Regions from separate parts of the Neptunomonas sp. CHC150 genome, predicted to be linked through region 1. Evidence: predicted binding sites of a transcription regulator. Region 1 holds the regulator's gene; the other holds the start of a gene.
What was found. The regulator sigma-54, encoded in region 1, starts transcription at its own class of promoters, with help from an activator protein. The targets are predictions, from matches to a motif close to TGGCACNNNNNTTGCTNT.
Positions count from the first base shown of each region.

Region 1 (5,925 bases):
CGACCGCAAGAAGCCTATCCATATCGCCGCTAATAGCGCTCAGATTGATGAAAATAGCGGAATTACTACCTATACGGGCAACGTGCTTATTACCCAGGGTACTATGAAAATAAAAGCCGCTAAGGTTAACCTTTATCAAAAAAATAATGACGTAAACCGCATTGTCGCCACGGGTAGTCCAGCAAGCTTTAGCCAACAAGCATCAGCAAACCAAGCTATTACCGACGCGTTTGGTCAACGTTTAGAATATCAAGTTGATCAACAAACCATCACAATCACCGGCAACGCTCGCGTAGAACAAGACAAGAACCAATTCAGCGGCGAACGCATTGTCTATCAGATGGAAAAGTCTCTCGTTAATGCCTATAGCGGTGAAGGCAACTCAGGACAGCGCGTACAAATGATTATCCAACCAAAAGCGAAATAATATGATGACGCCGGATAGCACTTTACACGCTCGCAACTTAGCAAAATCATACAAAAAACGTAATGTCGTTCGCGATGTATCCCTCTCGGTCAATAGCGGTGAAATCGTAGGACTTCTGGGTCCCAATGGTGCCGGTAAAACTACCTGCTTTTACATGATTGTGGGCTTGGTCAAAGCTGATAACGGCTCAATAGCTATCAACGAAGAAACGATTACCCCTTTGGCTATGCACCAACGCGCACGCAAAGGAATTGGTTACTTACCTCAAGAAGCGTCTATTTTTCGAAAGCTCAGTGTTGAAGATAACTTACTTGGCATTTTAGAAATGCGAAAAGAGCTATCAGTTGATCAACAAAAAGCCAAAATGGAAGAGTTGCTAGAAGAGTTTCACATTACGCACATACGAAATAGTCTAGGCATGAGCTTGTCTGGTGGAGAACGACGCCGAGTCGAAATAGCGCGTGCCCTAGCCTCCGAGCCCGCTTTTATTTTGTTAGACGAACCCTTTGCAGGGGTTGACCCAATCTCTGTAAATGATATTAAAAAGACGATAAAACACCTACAATCAAAAGGTATTGGAGTCTTAATAACGGACCACAATGTCAGAGAAACACTCGACATTTGTGAGAAAGCCTACATAGTCAGTGAAGGTGTTATCCTAGCTGAAGGCGAGCCAAGCGATATACTGGCAAATGAAAAAGTTCGTGCTGCTTACCTCGGCGAATCGTTTCGACTATAAGCAACACCTCGTGTTTTCTGGAGTCTACTTGTAATTTATGAAGCAGTCATTACAGTTAAAAATGGGGCAACATCTCACGATGACCCCACAATTACAGCAAGCAATTCGCTTACTGCAATTATCGACACTTGATCTACAGCAGGAGATTCAATCTGCATTAGACAGCAATCCCATGCTGGAAACTAATGAAGACAGTGAAGACAATGCGGCTCCGCAGGACAACTCTACACAGAGCGAGCAGCCTAGCAATTCAGATCAAACCCCATCGGAATACACGGCGCAAACAACACAAGAATCGACACAATCTGACGACCAAGAACCCGACTCTTTTGACGACAAGTGGAACGATGACATCCCCAGTGAGTTATCAACCGATTCATCTTGGGACGACACTTACCAAACTAGCAGCAACACATCGAGCACAAGTAATCGTGACGATGACAGCTTTTTTGAATCGAATGATAGTGCCGAGGAGAGTCTCCAAGACCATTTGCTATGGCAACTTAACCTAACAAGGATGTCCGCAGACGACCGTTTAGTTGCTGAAGCCATTATCGATGCGATCGACAACGAAGGCTATTTACGCCTTAACATTGAAGAGCTGCTTGAAGACTTTAAACGCCAAGAACCAGAACGCTTCCAAGAAGCAGAACTGGAAGAGTTCGAAGCCGTATTGCATCGCGTACAGCAGTTTGATCCGCCCGGTGTAGCGGCCCGCGACTTAGGTGAATGCCTGTGCATACAATTAAAACAATTACCTGAGCCGCCTCCTTTGTTAGCGCAAACGTTGAACTTGTGCCAACATTATATCCACTTACTGGGTAACCATGATTACAAACAATTGATGCGCAAGCTACGCATCAAAGAACCACAATTACAGGCTATTATTGAACTCATTCAAACGCTAAACCCGCAGCCGGGAGCAATGATTTCACCTTCAAAAGCTGAATATGTGATTCCAGATGTTTTTGTGGAAAAGCTCAAAGGTGTTTGGACCGTGCGCTTGAATTCTGAAGCTTCACCTAATTTACGGATCAACACTCAGTATGCTGATTTGATTCGCCGAGCGGACTCCAGCGCGGATAACACCTATTTAAAAAACCATTTACAGGAAGCACGCTGGTTTATTAAGAGTCTACTCAGCCGAAATGAAACTCTGCTAAAAGTTTCAAGTCAAATTATCGAAAGGCAAGTAGATTTTCTTGAGCATGGTGAAGAAGCTATGAAGCCCATGGTGTTACATGACATTGCCGAAGCAGTTGAGATGCACGAATCCACTATCTCACGTGTGACGACACAAAAATTCATGCACACACCTCGCGGAATATTTGAGCTAAAGTACTTCTTTTCAAGCCATGTCAACACCAGCGATGGTGGCGCAGCCTCATCAACAGCCATACGAGCGGTCATAAAAAAACTGATAGCTGCCGAAAACCCTGCTAAACCTTTAAGTGATAGTAAAATTGCTCAACTTCTCGATGAAGAAGGAATCCAGGTCGCTCGAAGGACGATCGCCAAATATCGCGAAGCGATGGGAATCGCTCCTTCTAATGAACGCAAGCGTCTGGTTTAATAACGATACGCATACGACTGAAGAGTCGTGCTAAGGAGACAATCTATGCAGATCAATATCACAGGTCACCATGTAGAACTGACTGAAGCACTGTCCGAGTATGTACACACTAAGTTTGACAAGCTAGAACGCCATTTCGATAACATCACTAACGTACAAGTGACCTTGAGTGTTGATAAACAGCGGCAAATTGCCGAAGCTGACATGCATATTGCTGGAGGCGAAATATTTGCAACCAGTGAGCAGCCGGATATGTATGCGGCCATTGATGCCCTGACGGATAAGCTAGACCGTCAAATCATCAAACATAAAGAAAAGCTCAAGAGCCATAAATAACCTTCTAATAACTAATTGAAGTCATATGCCCATAATTTCTCTGTTAACACCTAGCCGCACTCTACAAGCAGTAGAGGGCGGCAGCAAAAAGCGCGTGCTAGAAATGGCAAGCAAACTCATTGCTGAATCAGTCGGTGAAGAAGTCACACACGAACTTATCTTCACCGGCCTAATTGGCAGAGAAAGGCTGGGCAGTACCGGCATCGGTGAAGGGGTTGCTATACCCCATTGCCGATTAGCGGGTATCGAAGCACCGATAGGAGCGCTGATTCACTTAGCAGAGCCTATCGATTTTGATGCTATCGACAGCCGTCCTGTAGATTTACTGTTCTTTTTGCTAGTCCCTGAAGCGGCCTGTGATGAGCACCTCGGCACTTTAGCAAAATTAGCAGAAGTCTTTAGCCAAGATGAATGCCGTGTCGCCCTTCGAAAAGCCGACAGCAATGAAAACCTATTGGCTACAGCGATGCGCTTATTCCAATAAAGTGACATCAGCCTAATGCAATAAGAGAGCTCTCATGAAATTGGTAATCATTAGCGGGATGTCCGGCTCAGGAAAAAGCTCAGCCTTGCAGGCATTGGAAGATGTGGGTTTTTATTGCATTGATAACTTACCGGCTATGCTATTGCCGGATTTAATTAAGCATCTAGAAGCCGATGCTCAATTCAAAAAAATAGCCGTTTGTATCGATGCTCGTAACTTATCGAGTAATTTAGAGCGACTCCCCGAGATCTGGCGTGATTTTAACGAACACAGCGACATTAACGCCGAGCTCGTGTTTATTAACGCGTCACTTGAAAGCTTACTCAACCGTTACAGCTCAACTAGACGTCGACATCCGATGTCAGAATTGTTTAGTGGATTAACTGACTCAATTGAGTACGAAAAAAAGCTCCTTGAGCCGATCGCCGAAATTGCCGATATAAGAATCGATACTACGCATATGTCACTATACGACCTCCGTGACACGATTAAATTACGTGTAGCAGAGCGTAAACAGCAAACGTTATCACTCCAATTTGAGTCGTTTGGCTTTAAACATGGCGTTCCAATGGATGTCGATATGGTATTTGATGTCCGTGTACTGCCAAACCCTTATTGGCTTCCTGAATTACGTAAATTTACGGGCAAGGACAAGCCTGTCATCGACTTTTTAAGTAACGAGGCTCTGGTCGATGAAATGTACCAGGATATTCGCGGTTACATTGAAAAGTGGTTGCCTGAGTTTTCCAACAATAACCGCAGTTATGTCACGGTAGGTATTGGCTGCACCGGCGGCCAGCACCGGTCCGTTTTTCTTGCGGAGAAGCTAACGGGCTATTTTAAATCACTCATGGATACGGTGAACATACGCCACCGAGAACTGCACTAAGTGCCAGTTTAAGATCAGGAATAAGCGCATGCTAGAAAAGAAAATCACAATAATAAATAAGCTCGGCTTACACGCCCGCGCAGCCGCCAAGCTCATCAACACAACCTCGCGCTTTTCGTGCGACGTCCGCCTAGAAAAAGATGACCGAGAAGTGGATGGGAAAAGTATCATGTCTGTTATGATGCTTGCCGCAAGTCGAGGCACCGAACTTACTGTAAAAACTCAAGGCGAAGACCAAGATGAAGCCCTGAGCGCGATAGAAGCGTTAATTAATAACCGCTTTGACGAAGAAGAGTAATATCAGCCAACAGATCTACTGTAGGCTTAAGAACTATCCGTTATACTAGCGCCTACGCCACCAAGGCGCCCCTACTCTATCCTGACGCTGACAGTGAGCACCTAAGGACTTTATGACGGCTCAAGAAGATACCACAGCATTAGACAAGCTAAATAGCGCTCTCAATAGCGGCGCATTTCAACAAGTCCGTTTCACCCTTAACAGCACATTACGTCCTGTAGAAGTCGCACATTTACTCGAAAAGTCGCCCCCAAAAGAGCGCCAAATTCTTTGGAACCTAATCCATCCAGAGAATGAAGGTAAGGTACTGCAATACCTTGCTGATGATATCCAGGCCGACATTTTAAGCAAAATGGATGCTGATCGTTTATTAGCGATTACGGAAACATTAGATACCGACGATGTAGCCGACGTTTTACAACAACTCCCAGAGCGTATTACTCGCGAGCTGCTCCAAATTATGGATCAGCAAAATCGCGAGCGCATCGAAGAGATCTTGGCTTACCCAGAGGATACCGCTGGCGGCTTGATGAATACCGACACGGTTACTATCCGCCCCGATATAACGGTAGAAACGTGCTTGCGCTATATTCGTCGCCATAATGAAATCCCAGAGATGACGGATAGCCTTTTTGTAGTAAGCCGAAAAAAGAATTCATACATAGGCACACTTCCCCTTACCAAGCTGTTGGTGAGTGACCCCGAAATTACAATTCGGGAAATAATGAATACCGATATTAAGCCCATACCTGCTGACATGCCTGATGATAAGGTTGCTTCTCTATTTGAAAAGCACGACCTAGTCTCTGCCCCTGTTATTAACAAGAGCGGTAAATTATTGGGACGTATCACTATCGACGATGTAGTCGACGTTATACGGGAAGATGCCGACCACTCCTTAATGAGCATGGCGGGTCTGGATGAAGATGAAGATACTTTTGCTCCACTCTTAAAAACTACGCGCCGTCGCGCTGTTTGGCTGGGTATTAACTTACTAACAGCGTTACTTGCTTCATCTGTGATCGGACTCTTCCAAGACACCATTGATAAAGTAGTTGCTCTGGCCGTACTAATGCCCATTGTGGCATCCATGGGCGGTATAGCAGGCAGCCAAACCTTAACTCTGATGATACGTGGTCAAGCATTAGGACATGTCGAGCGTTCAAACGCTCGCTGGCT
Region 1 covers NZ_JAPNXU010000012.1:55,286-61,210, reverse strand. The annotation lists gene lptA (lipopolysaccharide transport periplasmic protein LptA) at 1-427, shown strand, start outside; gene lptB (LPS export ABC transporter ATP-binding protein) at 432-1,166, shown strand; gene OW491_RS16110 (RNA polymerase factor sigma-54) at 1,204-2,739, shown strand; gene hpf (ribosome hibernation promoting factor) at 2,785-3,075, shown strand; gene ptsN (PTS IIA-like nitrogen regulatory protein PtsN) at 3,101-3,559, shown strand; gene rapZ (RNase adapter RapZ) at 3,594-4,448, shown strand; gene OW491_RS16090 (HPr family phosphocarrier protein) at 4,477-4,746, shown strand; gene mgtE (magnesium transporter) at 4,859-5,925, shown strand, end outside.

Region 2 (5,925 bases), on a different contig from region 1:
TTAAACAGGCAAACCCTGGTAGCTTCTCGGCGGGTGAAGAAATTTTAGCCACTGATATTTCTACCAATGTGCTGCAGCAAGCTCGTTCTGGTGAGTATGAGATGCTGGCTTTGGGTCGAGGGTTGGATAAAGAAAGACTTCAACGTCACTTCAAAGCCACCGAACGCGGTAGCTGGGTCATCAATCCGGGCATCAAGTCGCGTGTACGCTTTCAAAGTTTCAATTTATTAGATCAATACGGCACTCTAGGTCAGTTTGATATTATCTTTTGCCGTAACGTTCTGATTTATTTTTCATCTGAACTTAAAACGCAAATTTTGCGCAAAATGCATAAGCAGCTTGCACCTGGTGGCTATCTTGTTTTGGGAGCATCCGAATCGCTTTCTGGGTTAAGTGACTGTTACACGATGATTCATTGTCGTCCGGGTATTATTTACCAAGCAATTTGATTTTTACTGTTACTATATTCCTCCGCTGGTCGTAGGCGGCAACAAGCGGCATACCTTTGCCGCTTACCGCTCACTCTTCCCCTGTAAATCATCCCTTTTTCTATAAATCCCTTTAAAAACAATGTATTGATTTTTTGGCATGGTGTTTGCTTTTATCAAGATAGAGTTTATTAGGGGGCAATATGGCAATTAATTTTGATAAAGCATTAGGTTTGCATGAAGAGGCGCTACAGCTGCGCTCTAAGCGTGCGGAAATCTTGGCTAACAATATTGCCAATGCAGAAACCCCTAATTTTCAAGCCAGAGATGTCGATTTTCACGCGACACTTGCAGGCGAGATGAGTGTGAATACGCCGTTAACTTTATCTAAGACTGATGCGGGGCATCAAACGGGGTTAATCAATCCTGATTTTGCAGCCGAGTTAATGTATCGAACACCGATGCAGCCAGCCGTTGATGGAAATACGGTGGATATCCAAGAAGAAATGGCACGTTACACAGAAAATTCTTTAGGCTTTCAAACATCGTTTGATTTGCTAAACAGAAAATTTAAAGGGCTGGTAACAGCGATTAAAGGCGAATAATTATGTCACTTACTAATATTTTTAATATCGCTGGTTCAGCCATGAGCGCACAAACAGTTCGCTTAAATACAACCGCTAGCAATATGGCAAATGCAGACAGCGTTAGTTCAAGCGTCGAAGAGACATATCGAGCACGCAAGCCTGTTTTTAAATTGCAAGAACCTACGTTGGAGCAAATGACGGATTCCGATGCGGGTTTGCTTCCAGGTCAGGGTGTTCAAGTTGTTGGTATCGTCGAAAGTGAAGCCCCTTTACGTACAGAATATAACCCGTCTCACCCAATGGCGGATGCAGATGGCTATGTGCATTACCCTAATGTGAATGTGGTTGAAGAAATGGCGGACATGATTTCTGCTTCGCGCGCATTCCAAGTGAATACCGAAATTATGAATACAGCAAAACAGATGGTCCAACGTGTTCTCACGATTGGTCAATAATTAGAGGCGGGCAACGATTATGGCTGATATTACTGGTACTACAGCTACATCGATATTTGAGCAGATTAATGCGGCAAATTCGTCTAGCTCTACATCTACCACGCAGAGTGAATCTGATAGTCAGATGTTTATGGAGCTGATGATTGCGCAATTGCAAAATCAGGATCCAACCAGCCCGGCAGATACCGCTGATTTCATGCAGCAGATATCTAACATGACGATGGTTGAAAGCATTACTGAGCTAACGTCAACCATGACCGAACTTAGCTCAGAAATGATGACGAGCCAGGCGGCGTTGCAGGCATCATCGATGGTAGGTCAGCAAGCGTTTGTTGCAACCGACAAAGCGAGCTTATCCGCTGGTGGAAGTATTGAAGGGGCGTTCACGCTCGATACGAGTGCCTCTAATGTGCAGGTCTCTATTTATGACTCGGCAGGAAGCCTGGTCGATAGCTGGTCTGAAGGTGCTTTAGCAACAGGAGATCATTCATTTGAGTGGCAAGGTGGTGAAAACGCCGCAGGTAACTACTCGGTTGTGATTCAAAAATCATCATCTGATGGCACCACAGAAAATATAGACAGTTATATAGGCCATACTGTGAACAGCGTTACGCTGGGACAAAACGGTATTGGTATGAAAGTAAATACCGATGCCGGTGCATACAGCACTAGCGATATTTTACAGATCGGTTAAGACATAAAGGTAAGAGGGCACTATTATGGCAGGTTTTAATACAGCAGTTACGGGTATCAAAGCAGCAACCACCGACCTGGATGTCGCCGGTAACAACATTGCAAACTCAAGTACAACAGGCTTTAAAGCATCGCGTGTAGAGTTTGGTGATATTTACGCTACCGCTGTCGTTGGGGCAGGCACGGTGAATACCGCAGGCTCTGGTGTAACAGTGATGGATATCGCTACCGACTACAGTGCGGGCACCATCGAATTTACCAACAACAACCTAGACTTAGCCATTAATGGTTCAGGCTTTTTCCAGTTGGATGATGGGCAGGGCGGTACGACCTATACGCGTGCTGGTGCATTTGAACTAGACAGCGAAGGCTATATTGTTTCTAAAACAGGCAAATACCTACAGGGTTATGGCTTAGACGAGTTGGGTAATCAGCTACCGTTGCAAAACTTAGCGGTAACCCAAAAAGAGAGCTCACCACATGCCACAGAGTCTATTGACTTGGCATTTAACATCGATTCGGCAAAAGATGCTGAGTTGTTAGCGCGCTCATTTGATAAAACAAACGCTAGCTCTTACTCATATTCTACCACGGTAGAGACATTCGATAGCTTAGGTAATGCAAACTCAATCCGTTATTACTTTGTTGAGCAAGCGGCTGTTCGTGAGCAGTTCCAGTTTGATGTGTCAGGCCTACCTGCTGGTGAAGATTTAACAATCTCAGGTGTGACTATTACATCGACTAGCACTCCATTAACGACTGCCGAAGAAGATGCGTTGGAAGCGGCTGATCCACGGATTGATTTAGATACCTTATCTCTTTCAGGTGGCACGCTTACTTTTGAATTAAAAGCTGACTCTACCAGTGCTGGCGATGTGGTGATCAGTGATACTAGTGGTTCTGAATACCCGGTAGCTAATTTAGATGACGGTGTGCCAAGTACACGTGCGGCGAACGAGGTTCAAACTTTTACGATTGATTCTTCGTTGTTCTCTTATAATGCGTCGGTTGGTGATGACACGTTAAACAATGCCACTACGGTTGCCATCGGTGGTGTGTCTCTTGAACTCGATACAGGTATGACGTTAGAGGACGTGGGGCTAGCTATTGAAGATGCTCAGCAAGAGATTATCGACAATAACCCTGATATTGAATCTGTTGAGTTTAATGAAGCCACAGGTGAGATCGATATTACTTGGGAAGCCGTTGCTGGTAACGTGGATTTACTCGCCATTTCTGGTGGGGCTAACAGTCCTTTTGTTGAAACAACACCCGGTAACGTAGATATAGCTGTTGTTCAGGGGGATAACTCTTTCCAAGGCGCTTATCGTATGTATGCTTATCTAAATGATGAGCAACAATTAAACTTGGGTAAGGTTGTAGATCCAGGTGAGAGTGGTTTCTTGACGGATAAAACAGAAGTAGGCCCTATTGTTATCAAGTTTAACTCTACGACTGGTAAGTTAGCCGAAGTGAACGGTGAAGAAGTTCCTGATGGCGGCACAGCACCTAACATTACCATTCTAGGGGCAGACCCAGCTAACCCTAATGATACGCTGCTTGATAGTGATGTTGACTCGTTAGTGGGTGTGCAGCTTGATATTACAGGCTCTAGTCAGTTTGCATCCGACTCAATCGTTAAAAGCTCTTCGCAAGATGGTTACCCCAAAGGAGACCTGATTGGCGTGGCTTTCTCTGAAAACGGCGAGATGGTGGCTAGCTTTAGTAACGGTCAAACTCAAAAGCTAGGATTGGTGTCTATCGCAACGTTCGCTAACCAGTCTGGTTTGCAATCAAGTGGTGATACCGAATGGATCGCTACGTTTGATTCGGGGGCAGCCGTGCTTAACCCACCAGGAACAGGTTTAAATGGTACGTTGACATCGGCAGCGCTTGAGCAATCGAACGTAGATTTGTCATCTGAATTGGTTAAATTGATTGAAGCACAGCGTAACTTCCAGGCGAACTCTAAAACATTAGAAACCCTGAATACCGTCACCCAGTCTATTTTGCAGATTTAATAGTACTTTAACGAATGACAAGGCCGCTTCTGCGGCCTTTCTTTTTTCTTGTCTTGTTTCATGCCTACAAACAACTGTTTGAACGGTTGGCACGCCCTTTGCTTTTGTCATAAGTAACGATAAAAAACGGCAAAGGTTTTCCGGTCTAACCATGGATAAATTAGTTTATATAGCAATGAGCGGCGCTCGCGAAAATATGCTTTCGCAACAAGCCCATGCTAACAATCTAGCAAATGCCAATACCTCAGGTTTTAAAGCAGACTTGTCTCAAGCCCGCGCAATGCAAGTTTTTGGCGAAGGGTTTGCCTCACGTGTTTATGCACAAACTGAGCGTCCGGCTACCGATCGTACAGCAGGTACTTTTATCAGCACGGAGCGAGAGCTAGATATTGCCGTTGATGGCGATGGTTGGTTTGCCGTTATAGGGGCTGACGGCAACGAGGGCTATACACGCAGTGGTGAGCTGCAGATTAATGCCGCTAATGAATTAGTGACAGGCAGTGGATTGCCGGTAATGGGTAACGGAGGCGTACCAATCGTTATTCCGCCCTTCGACCAAATAGACATAGGCACCGATGGCACAATATCTATCCAGCCTCAGGGTGAAGATGCCGTTGAGTTGCTCGTCATTGACCGCATTAAATTAGTAACGCTTGACCCAGCAACCAGCTTTAAAGGTCTTGATGGACTAATGCATGTGGATGCTAATGCCGTGCAGCCGCCTGATTTAAATTTAAAGATACGTTCTGGATATGTAGAAACGAGTAATGTGAATGCTGTGCATGAGATGACCAGCATTATTACCGAATCTCGCCAGTTTGAAATGAATATACGCATGATGAAAACGGCTGAAGAAGTGTCTTCAGCGGCTACATCTATTTTGTCGTTGAATTAAGGGAGGAGCTTTTATGCACGGTGCATTATTTGTCGCTAAAACAGGGTTGTCGGCTCAAGATACGTCATTAAAAGTTATCTCCAATAACCTAGCTAACGTCAGTACGGTTGGGTTCAAGAAAGACCGTGCCGTATTTGAAGATTTGCTCTATCAGACAGTTCGCCAGCCAGGAGCAGAGACGGCAGAAGGTAATCAATTACCATCAGGTCTGCAGCTGGGTAATGGTGTGCGTGTAGTGGGCACGCAGAAAATGTTTAGTACCGGTGAGATTCAAGTTACCGACGAAACATTTGATGTGGCAATTAATGGGCGTGGCTTTTTTCAAGTCACCATGCCTAACGGGGATATAGGCTATACCCGCAACGGGCAATTTCATCTTAATTCAGACAATGAGTTGGTAACGGCCGAAGGCTATTTAATAGAACCTGCCATTACGCTTCCTGATGATGTGCAAAGCTTTACCGTAGGCGTGGATGGAACAGTCGAGGTCGTTGTTGCCGGTGACGCTACGCCCACTCAAATTGGTACCTTAGAAATTGCCGATTTCGTTAACCCCCAAGGCTTGCAAGCGATTGGTCAGAACCTGTTCCTCGAAACAGCTGCCAGTGGTGCACCGCAAGTAGCTCAGCCCGGTGAAGAAGGCTTAGGTATTTTGCGCCAAGGAATGTTAGAGGCTTCCAACGTGAATGCGGTTGAAGAGCTAGTTAACATGATTACAACTCAGCGCGCCTACGAAATAAATTCTAAAGTGATATCAACGGCCGATGAGATGTTGTCGTTTGTAACGCAGCAATTGTAAGTTCAGTCTTACACAGGTGATTAAAATGATTCGTTTTGCTCTTGTTC
Region 2 covers NZ_JAPNXU010000010.1:53,074-58,998, reverse strand. The annotation lists gene OW491_RS12030 (protein-glutamate O-methyltransferase CheR) at 1-449, shown strand, start outside; gene flgB (flagellar basal body rod protein FlgB) at 632-1,033, shown strand; gene flgC (flagellar basal body rod protein FlgC) at 1,036-1,470, shown strand; gene OW491_RS12015 (flagellar hook capping FlgD N-terminal domain-containing protein) at 1,490-2,164, shown strand; gene OW491_RS12010 (flagellar hook-basal body complex protein) at 2,190-4,184, shown strand; gene OW491_RS12005 (flagellar basal body rod protein FlgF) at 4,336-5,079, shown strand; gene flgG (flagellar basal-body rod protein FlgG) at 5,093-5,878, shown strand; gene flgH (flagellar basal body L-ring protein FlgH) at 5,904-5,925, shown strand, end outside.
Region 2: a site for sigma-54 is predicted at 4,272-4,289, ahead of OW491_RS12005 (flagellar basal body rod protein FlgF). Genes of this name have one in related genera too.